Regions from separate parts of the Acidovorax sp. LjRoot117 genome, predicted to be linked through region 1. Evidence: predicted binding sites of a transcription regulator. Region 1 holds the regulator's gene; the other holds the start of a gene.
What was found. The regulator sigma-54, encoded in region 1, starts transcription at its own class of promoters, with help from an activator protein. The targets are predictions, from matches to a motif close to TGGCANGNAANCTGCTTT.

Region 1 (3,728 bases):
CCCGGCATGCCCCACGAAAAAGCCCGCGGATGCGGGCTTTTTTCATTGCCGTCCCGCGCCGAGGAAGCGACTCCTTAGGGCCAGAGACCCCACGCGCGTGGAAGCGTGCGGGTCTTTTTCCATGGCGCATGCCTTGGGGTGGCTACAATGAACTGCAAGATTCGTGCCCTATGAAACACAGCATCCTCCCAACCCTCCTGCTCACGGCCCTGGCCTGCATTCATGGCGTTGCCCATGCTGAAAAGGCTGACCGCGCCAAACCCATGAACATCGAGGCCGACGCCCTGCGGCACGATGAGCTCAAGCAAACCAGCGTGTTCACCGGCCGCGTGGTCATGACCAAGGGGTCCATCATCCTGCGCGGTGCGCGGCTGGATGTGCGCCAGGACGCCGAGGGCTACCAGTACGGGGTGGTGACGGCCGAGGCGGGCAAGCGCGCGTTCTTTCGCCAAAAGCGCGACACCGTGCCTGGTGCGCCCGACGAGTTCATCGAGGGCGAGAGCGAGGTCATCGAGTACGACGGCAAGGCCGACAACGTGCGCTTCATCACCCGCGCCGAGCTGCGCCGCTACCGCGGTGCGGTGCTGAGCGACGAGATCACCGGCGCCGTCATCGTCTACAACAACCTGACCGACGTGTTCACCGTGGACGGCCAGCGCAAGCCGTCCACCAGCACCGCAGGCGACACCCCGGCCCCTGGCAGCCGCGTGCGCGCAGTGCTGGCGCCCAAGGACCCGCCACCGGGCGCCGCAGCACCTGCCGCGCCGTCGTCGGCACCGGCGCTGCGCCCCAGCAACACCCTCGGCGGCGGCGCCCAGTGAGCGCGCAGCCTGTCTCGTCCGGCGCACCCTCCGCTGCAGACCCACAGGTCGGCAGCCGGCTGGAGGTGCAGCACCTGGCCAAGTCGTACGGCAGCCGCAAGGTCGTCAAGGATGTGTCGCTCACCGTGCAAAAGGGCGAAGTCGTCGGGCTGCTCGGCCCCAACGGAGCGGGCAAGACGACCTCGTTCTACATGATCGTGGGCCTGGTGCGCAGCGATGCGGGCGACATCCGTATCGACGGCCAGTCGGTCGCCCACATGCCCATCCACCGCCGTTCGCGCCTGGGTTTGTCGTACCTGCCGCAGGAGGCGTCCATCTTCCGCAAGCTGTCGGTCGAGGAAAACGTGCGCGCCGTGCTGGAGCTGCAGCGCGGCGAGAACGGCCAGCCGCTGCCGCGCGAGGCCATCGAAGAGCGCCTCACCGCCCTGCTGCAGGAGCTGCGGGTGGACCACCTGCGGGCCTCGCCCGCCATGGCCCTGTCCGGGGGCGAGCGCCGCCGCGTGGAGATCGCCCGCGCCCTGGCCACGCAGCCACGCTTCATCCTGCTGGATGAGCCCTTCGCCGGCATCGACCCCATCGCGGTGATCGAGATCCAGCGCATCATCGGATTCCTCAAGGCGCGGGGCATCGGCGTGCTCATCACCGACCACAACGTGCGCGAGACGCTGGGCATCTGCGACCACGCGTTCATCATCAGCGACGGCCAGGTGCTGGCGCAGGGAACCCCTTCCGAGATCGTCGACAACGCCGAAGTGCGCCGGGTGTACCTGGGCGAACACTTCCGCATGTAGCAGACCGATGGACCTTACGTTCGACCCCCGCCTCTCCTTTGTGCCGCCCCGCGGGGCGGCGTGCGCCGCGCGCCCTGCAGGCCGCAAGGCGGCTGCCCGATGAAGCCCGGCCTGTCACTGCGCGTATCGCAGCACCTGGCGCTCACGCCGCAGCTGCAGCAGTCCATCCGGCTGCTGCAGTTGTCCACGCTGGAGCTGGGCCAGGAGGTCGAGCAGATGCTCGACGAGAACCCGTTTCTCGAGCGCAATGCCGAGGAGGCACCGCGCGAAGAGTTCGGCCTGGAGGCGGCCGACGTTCCTGCCCAGCCCGACGAGTACAGCGCGGACGACACGCTGTATTCCAACGCCCCCGGCGCCACCACCGCCAGCACGTCCAGCGATACCGCGGCCGACGGCCCGCTGGGTGACTCCGAGCCGGGCAGCAGCGCCAGCGACGAGCCCGACTGGAGCGGCGACGGCACCGTCGAGGTCGCACCGAACGACACCGAATGGGGCGGCGATGCGCCCGCCCGCAACCGCAACGATGCCGAAGGCGACGAGGCCGACGCCACCGAGCTGGCCCGCACGCACGAATCGCTCACTGCCTTTTTGCACCGCCAGGCGCTGTCGCTGCGCCTGTCCGAGGTGGACCGCGCGGCGCTGCGGTTCCTGATCGAATCGCTCAACGACGACGGCTACCTCGAAGACCCGCTCGAAGAGCTGGCCATCAGCCTGGCCGGCCCCGACGACCTGGAGCAGATCGAGGAGCTGGTGCACCGCTTCACGGTGGCGCAGCGCCTGTTGCAAAGCCTGGAGCCCGTGGGCGTGGGCGCGCGCGGGCTGGGCGAGTGCCTGACCTTGCAGCTCAAGGCGCTGGCCGCGGACGAAGACAGCGAGATCGACCCCGACACCGTGCAGACCGCGCTGCGCGTGTGCCAGCAGCCGCTGGAGATGCTGGCGCGCCGCGACATCCGCCGCCTGACGCAGCTGTGCGGCGACGGCGAGGAGCGCACCCGCGCCGCCATGGCCCTGATCGCCCGGCTGGAGCCGCGCCCGGGCCGCAAGTTTGTGGACGTGGAGCGCAACATCATCGTGCCCGACGTCATCGTGCGCAAAGCGGGCCGCGCCAACGGGCGCGACGGGCAGCACAATTTCATCGTCGCACTCAACCCCGACGTGATGCCGCGCCTGCGCGTGCACGACATCTACGCCGGCGCACTGCGCGGCCACAAGGGCGGCGAAGGCCACCAGGGCATGCAGCAGCGCCTGCAGGAGGCGCGCTGGTTCATCAAGAACATCCAGCAGCGCTTCGACACCATCCTGCGCGTCTCGCGCGCCATCGTGGAGCGGCAAAAGAACTTCTTCACGCATGGCGAGCTGGCCATGCGCCCGCTGGTGCTGCGCGACATTGCCGACGAGCTGGGCCTGCACGAGTCCACCATCAGCCGCGTGACCACCGCCAAGTACATGGCCACGCCCATCGGCACCTACGAGCTCAAGTACTTCTTCGGCTCGGGCCTGGGCACCGAGACGGGCGGCAATGCGTCGAGCACCGCCGTGCGCGCGCTGATCAAGCAGTTCGTCGCGGCCGAGAGCCCCACCAAGCCGCTGTCGGACAGCCAGATCGCCGAGATGCTCAAGGAGCAGGGCATCGAGTGCGCACGCCGCACGGTGGCCAAGTACCGCGAAGCGCTCAAGATCGCGCCGGCCAATCTGCGCAAGGCGCTGTAGCTCTGTCAGCGCTGCAGGGCCTGCGCCGGAAGATCGCCGCCCACCCACCGGCCCGCCAACTGCGGTGCGGTGGGGTGCGAGGCCAGGCTACTTGCGCTGGGGCGCGAAAACGGCGTCGTAGGACTGCGCGCTGAAGCCCGACAACCGCTGGCCGTTGGTGAGCAGCACCGGCACACCCCGCCCGCCAATCTGTGCAAAGGCCGCCTTGCCCACCGGCGTATCGACGTCCAGCTCGCGGTAGGCAATGCCCTTTTGCGCCAGGTACGCCTTGGCGGCCTTGCAGTAGCCGCACCAGGTGGCCATGTAGAGCACGACGTCGCCACGGGGTGCTGCGGCGGGGGGCTCGGTCTTGGGGCTGCGGTCGGCCGCGCGGGGCTCTGCACCCGGCACCACGCTGACCGGCAGG
Region 2 (3,728 bases), on a different contig from region 1:
CAACATGTGCGTTGGCGACATGGGGTCCGATATCCGGCGCAGTTACACAGTCATTGGAGATGCCGTCAACCTGGGATCACGGCTTGAGGGCTTGTCGAAATACTACGGCGTGCGGACCGTGGTGAGCGAAACAACGTTCGCGCAAGCGCCGCAATTCGCGTGGCTGGAGCTGGACAGGGTACGGGTCAAAGGCAAAGCACAAGCAGTGGCTATCTATTCGCCCACTGCAGTTCTAGGCGGGCAGTCAGAATCAGATCGTGCAGACCTGCGAAGTTGGCGCGAGGCGCTGGATGCCTACCGCGCGCAAGATTGGGCACAATGCGACAGATTGTTGACACAATTGAAGCGCAGTCAAAGCGCATCCCCCATCTTTGATTTGTACTTGGCACGGTTGGAGGTTTTGCGCCAACAAGCTTTCGATCCCGCATGGGACAACGCGACAAATTTCGAAACCAAATAGCAAGGCAGGCATGAAGGTTCGCGTACTCGGTTGCTCTGGTGCCATTGCCAAGGACTGCAGGACTACGTCATTTCTCATCAACGACAGTGTTCTTGTTGATGCGGGGACCGGCGTGGGTGACCTGACCCTGGACGAGATGCGCAAGATTGACCATGTGCTGCTCACGCATTCGCATTTGGACCATATTGCCGCGCTTCCGTTGATGCTGGACGCAGTGTCATCGTTGCGTACCGCGCCTGTCACGATCTATACACTGCCCGAAACCATTGACGCACTACAAAACCACATCTTCAACAACGTCATCTGGCCGGATTTCAGCCGAATCCCGAGCGCGTTAAGCCCCTTTTTAACCTACCAGCAAATTGCCGAGGGCGAAATCCTGCAGGTGGCAGATCTTGCGGTGGAGGCGCTTCCCGCAGTCCACTCTGTGCCGGCACTAGGTTACGCCATCAAAGGCGATACGGGATGGTGGGTCTTCAGTGGAGATACTGAGCGCAATCCCACATTCTGGGAGCGCGTCAACCAGCTTCCGGTCGCGTTGCTCGTGATCGAGACTGCTTTCAGCAACCGGGAGCAGGAGTTAGCAAAGCGAAGCTCGCACCTTTCACCTGCGACTCTGGCCGCGGAGCTGGCATGCATAGCGCAGGACCGTGTTTACCCGATCTTTGTAACGCATACCAAGCCCTCTGAGACTGCGCTGATCATGAGAGAAATTGAAACCTCAGGGATTGTGGCCGGTGAGACGACGTACAGGTTGCCGGTTGCTCGCAGCATCCAGTGGTTGAAAGCCGGCCAGTTGTTCGAACTCTAGCGCCATCCAGGCGGACAAAAATGTCAAAATCCCTACCAAAAGCAGACATTTCTTTACAAAATTGACGCTCGCTGACGCGCTGCCGTTGGATCAAACCTAGTTCGTTGTGCCGGTAGCTCCTTGGCACAAAATCTGCTGTACTGAGTCCAGCCTGGAGAACTTTCGACAGGTGTATCGATGGCAACCTACTCCCAGGAGAATTTTATGAAGCGTTCTATCCAAAAGGGTTTCACCCTTATCGAACTGATGATCGTGGTCGCGATCATTGGTATCCTGGCCGCCGTAGCCCTGCCCGCATATCAGGACTACACCATCCGCGCCAAGGTCTCTGAAGTTATTTTGGCTGGCTCACAGTGTCGCACCAGCATTACAGAAACCGTTCAAACCATCTCGAGCTCTGCACTTCCTGCAGCTAATGCATGGGGCTGCGAGCAAAATACTGCGGAGAACACCTCCAGCAATCCAACCAAGTATGTGATGTCCATCATCACAACCAATGCTGGCCTTGTGACCATTCATACTACGGCAGAAGCCAGCCTTAAAGAAGCCGGCGATAAGGAAGTCGTGATGACCCCTTACAAGAAGACTGGAGCTACAACCTCCGCCCCCATTACCAATTCTGATGTAAACATTACTGTTTACGAATGGAAATGTGGTCCAGGGGGCACGAAGCCTATGCCTGCTAAATATCTGCCCGGCTCTTGCCGCGGTTAATTCAGATTTGATATCCTGCTCACAGAGAGCGGGACTCTGCATTATGAGCGGTGCGCCGATTTTTTGGCGCACCGCTTTTTTTATTCCGTCATCATCGTTGAATTATGAAAATGGCGAAAGAAAAAATGCTTTTATGGACCGGCACGGTGTTGTGTCTTGCGTACCTTTTGCCAAATCACTACTCCCCTTGGCTTAGCTATCATCAAGAAATATCTGCGGCTTTCGCTTTCGCTCCCCTGTTGGCGTGGGCTTGCACAAAGGCTGCGCCTATTCCGAACGTTACGTATGGAGCTTTTGCGCTTGCTTTGGTTCCTGTCGCCCAACTCGCTACCGGACACCTGCACTTTCCTACCGATGGGTGGATGTCGTGCCTTTATCTGCTTGGCTTCGGCTTATCCGCTTACGCTGGGGCACTTTGCGAAAAGCATTTTCCTCAGCTGCAGCAGAGTAGACAACGCTTCAATCCTGTCGAATCGTTGTGGATCGCCATACTGGTCGCAGCGCTATTTTCAGCAGTCATAGCGCTTCATCAATGGTTGCTGCCGGCGCATCAAGGTATTTTCATTGCTGAAGTGCCTCCGCGAGGCCGTCCATTTGCCAACTTGGCACAGCCCAACCAACTAGCTACGCTGTTGCTGCTTGGAATCGCGGGTTTGGTTTACTTGTGGGAGGGCCGCCAGCTGAAATCAACTTTAGCGATGGTGGCGGCTTTTCTACTACTGTGGGCTTTGGTCATGACAGGATCACGGTCAGTCCTGCTCGCTCTGATGTGGCTTGTTCCTGGATATGCTCTACTGCGCAAGAGATGCAACTTGCGAACAGCTCCAAGCGCAGTGATTGCTGCGGTGGCATTTTATCTAGCCGCTATCTGGCTGTGGCCGTTGCTAAGCGATCTCCTACTTCTAGATTCAGGCGCGAATACAGCATTGGAGCGTATGCATACCCCGGGAGTCCGTAGTTTGATATGGCTTTCCATGCTGGATGCCATTGGTCGAGCCCCATGGTTCGGCTATGGATGGGGCCAAGTTAGCATCGCACAAATAGCCGTGACATTAGATCATCCACCTACCCATTTATTGCTGGAAAGCGCACACAACCTGCTTTTGGACTTAGCACTCTGGAATGGCTTGCCCATCGCACTTGCAACGACTGCCGGCTTGATAATCTGGTTTCTTCACCAACTGCACCGCTGCAATAGCCCTAAAAGGTGGGCCACCCTCATGGGTATTTCAGTAGTATTTAATCATACAATGGTGGAGTTCCCACTCAACTACGCATACTTTTTGTTGCCCATTGGGTTCTTCATGGGGGCGATGTCAAATCCGGTCACGGGTAAATGTGCTTTGAAAAATAAGCTATTTAGCGTTCGCACGCAATACAGTACAATTATAGCAACAGGAGCTATCGCTGCGGCCTTAACTGCGGTGGTCGCGATAGAATATTTCCCGATTGAATCAGACTGGAGCCTGATGCGCTTTCAGCAGGCAAAAATCGGAAACTCTGCTGCCACGGAACCGCCGCAAGCATTGATTCTCACAAGTCTGGTACAATTTTTGAAGTTTTCTCGCACCGAGGCTGAGCCCGATATGTCATCAGCGGAACTTGAAGCGATGCGACGCGCTTCGGAAAGATTTGCATATGCAGCGCCCATGTTCAAATATGCACTTGCCCAAGCGCTGAATGGTCAAACTCATAACGCATTATTGACGCTGGAAAAAATGTGTTCCATGCAACCGCAGGAAA

Region 2: the regulator sigma-54 is predicted to act here: its motif matches at 1,393-1,410, upstream of ACSQ3D_RS19205 (pilin).

The regions. Positions count from the first base shown of each region.
Region 1 is NZ_CAXUPO020000016.1:17,227-20,954, forward strand. It holds gene lptA (lipopolysaccharide transport periplasmic protein LptA) at 171-821, shown strand; gene lptB (LPS export ABC transporter ATP-binding protein) at 818-1,612, shown strand; gene ACSQ3D_RS25535 (RNA polymerase factor sigma-54) at 1,712-3,322, shown strand; gene ACSQ3D_RS25540 (glutaredoxin domain-containing protein) at 3,410-3,728, opposite strand, start outside.
Region 2 is NZ_CAXUPO020000008.1:32,779-36,506, forward strand. It holds gene ACSQ3D_RS19195 (CHASE2 domain-containing protein) at 1-460, shown strand, start outside; gene ACSQ3D_RS19200 (MBL fold metallo-hydrolase) at 471-1,271, shown strand; gene ACSQ3D_RS19205 (pilin) at 1,476-1,985, shown strand; gene ACSQ3D_RS19210 (Wzy polymerase domain-containing protein) at 2,090-3,728, shown strand, end outside.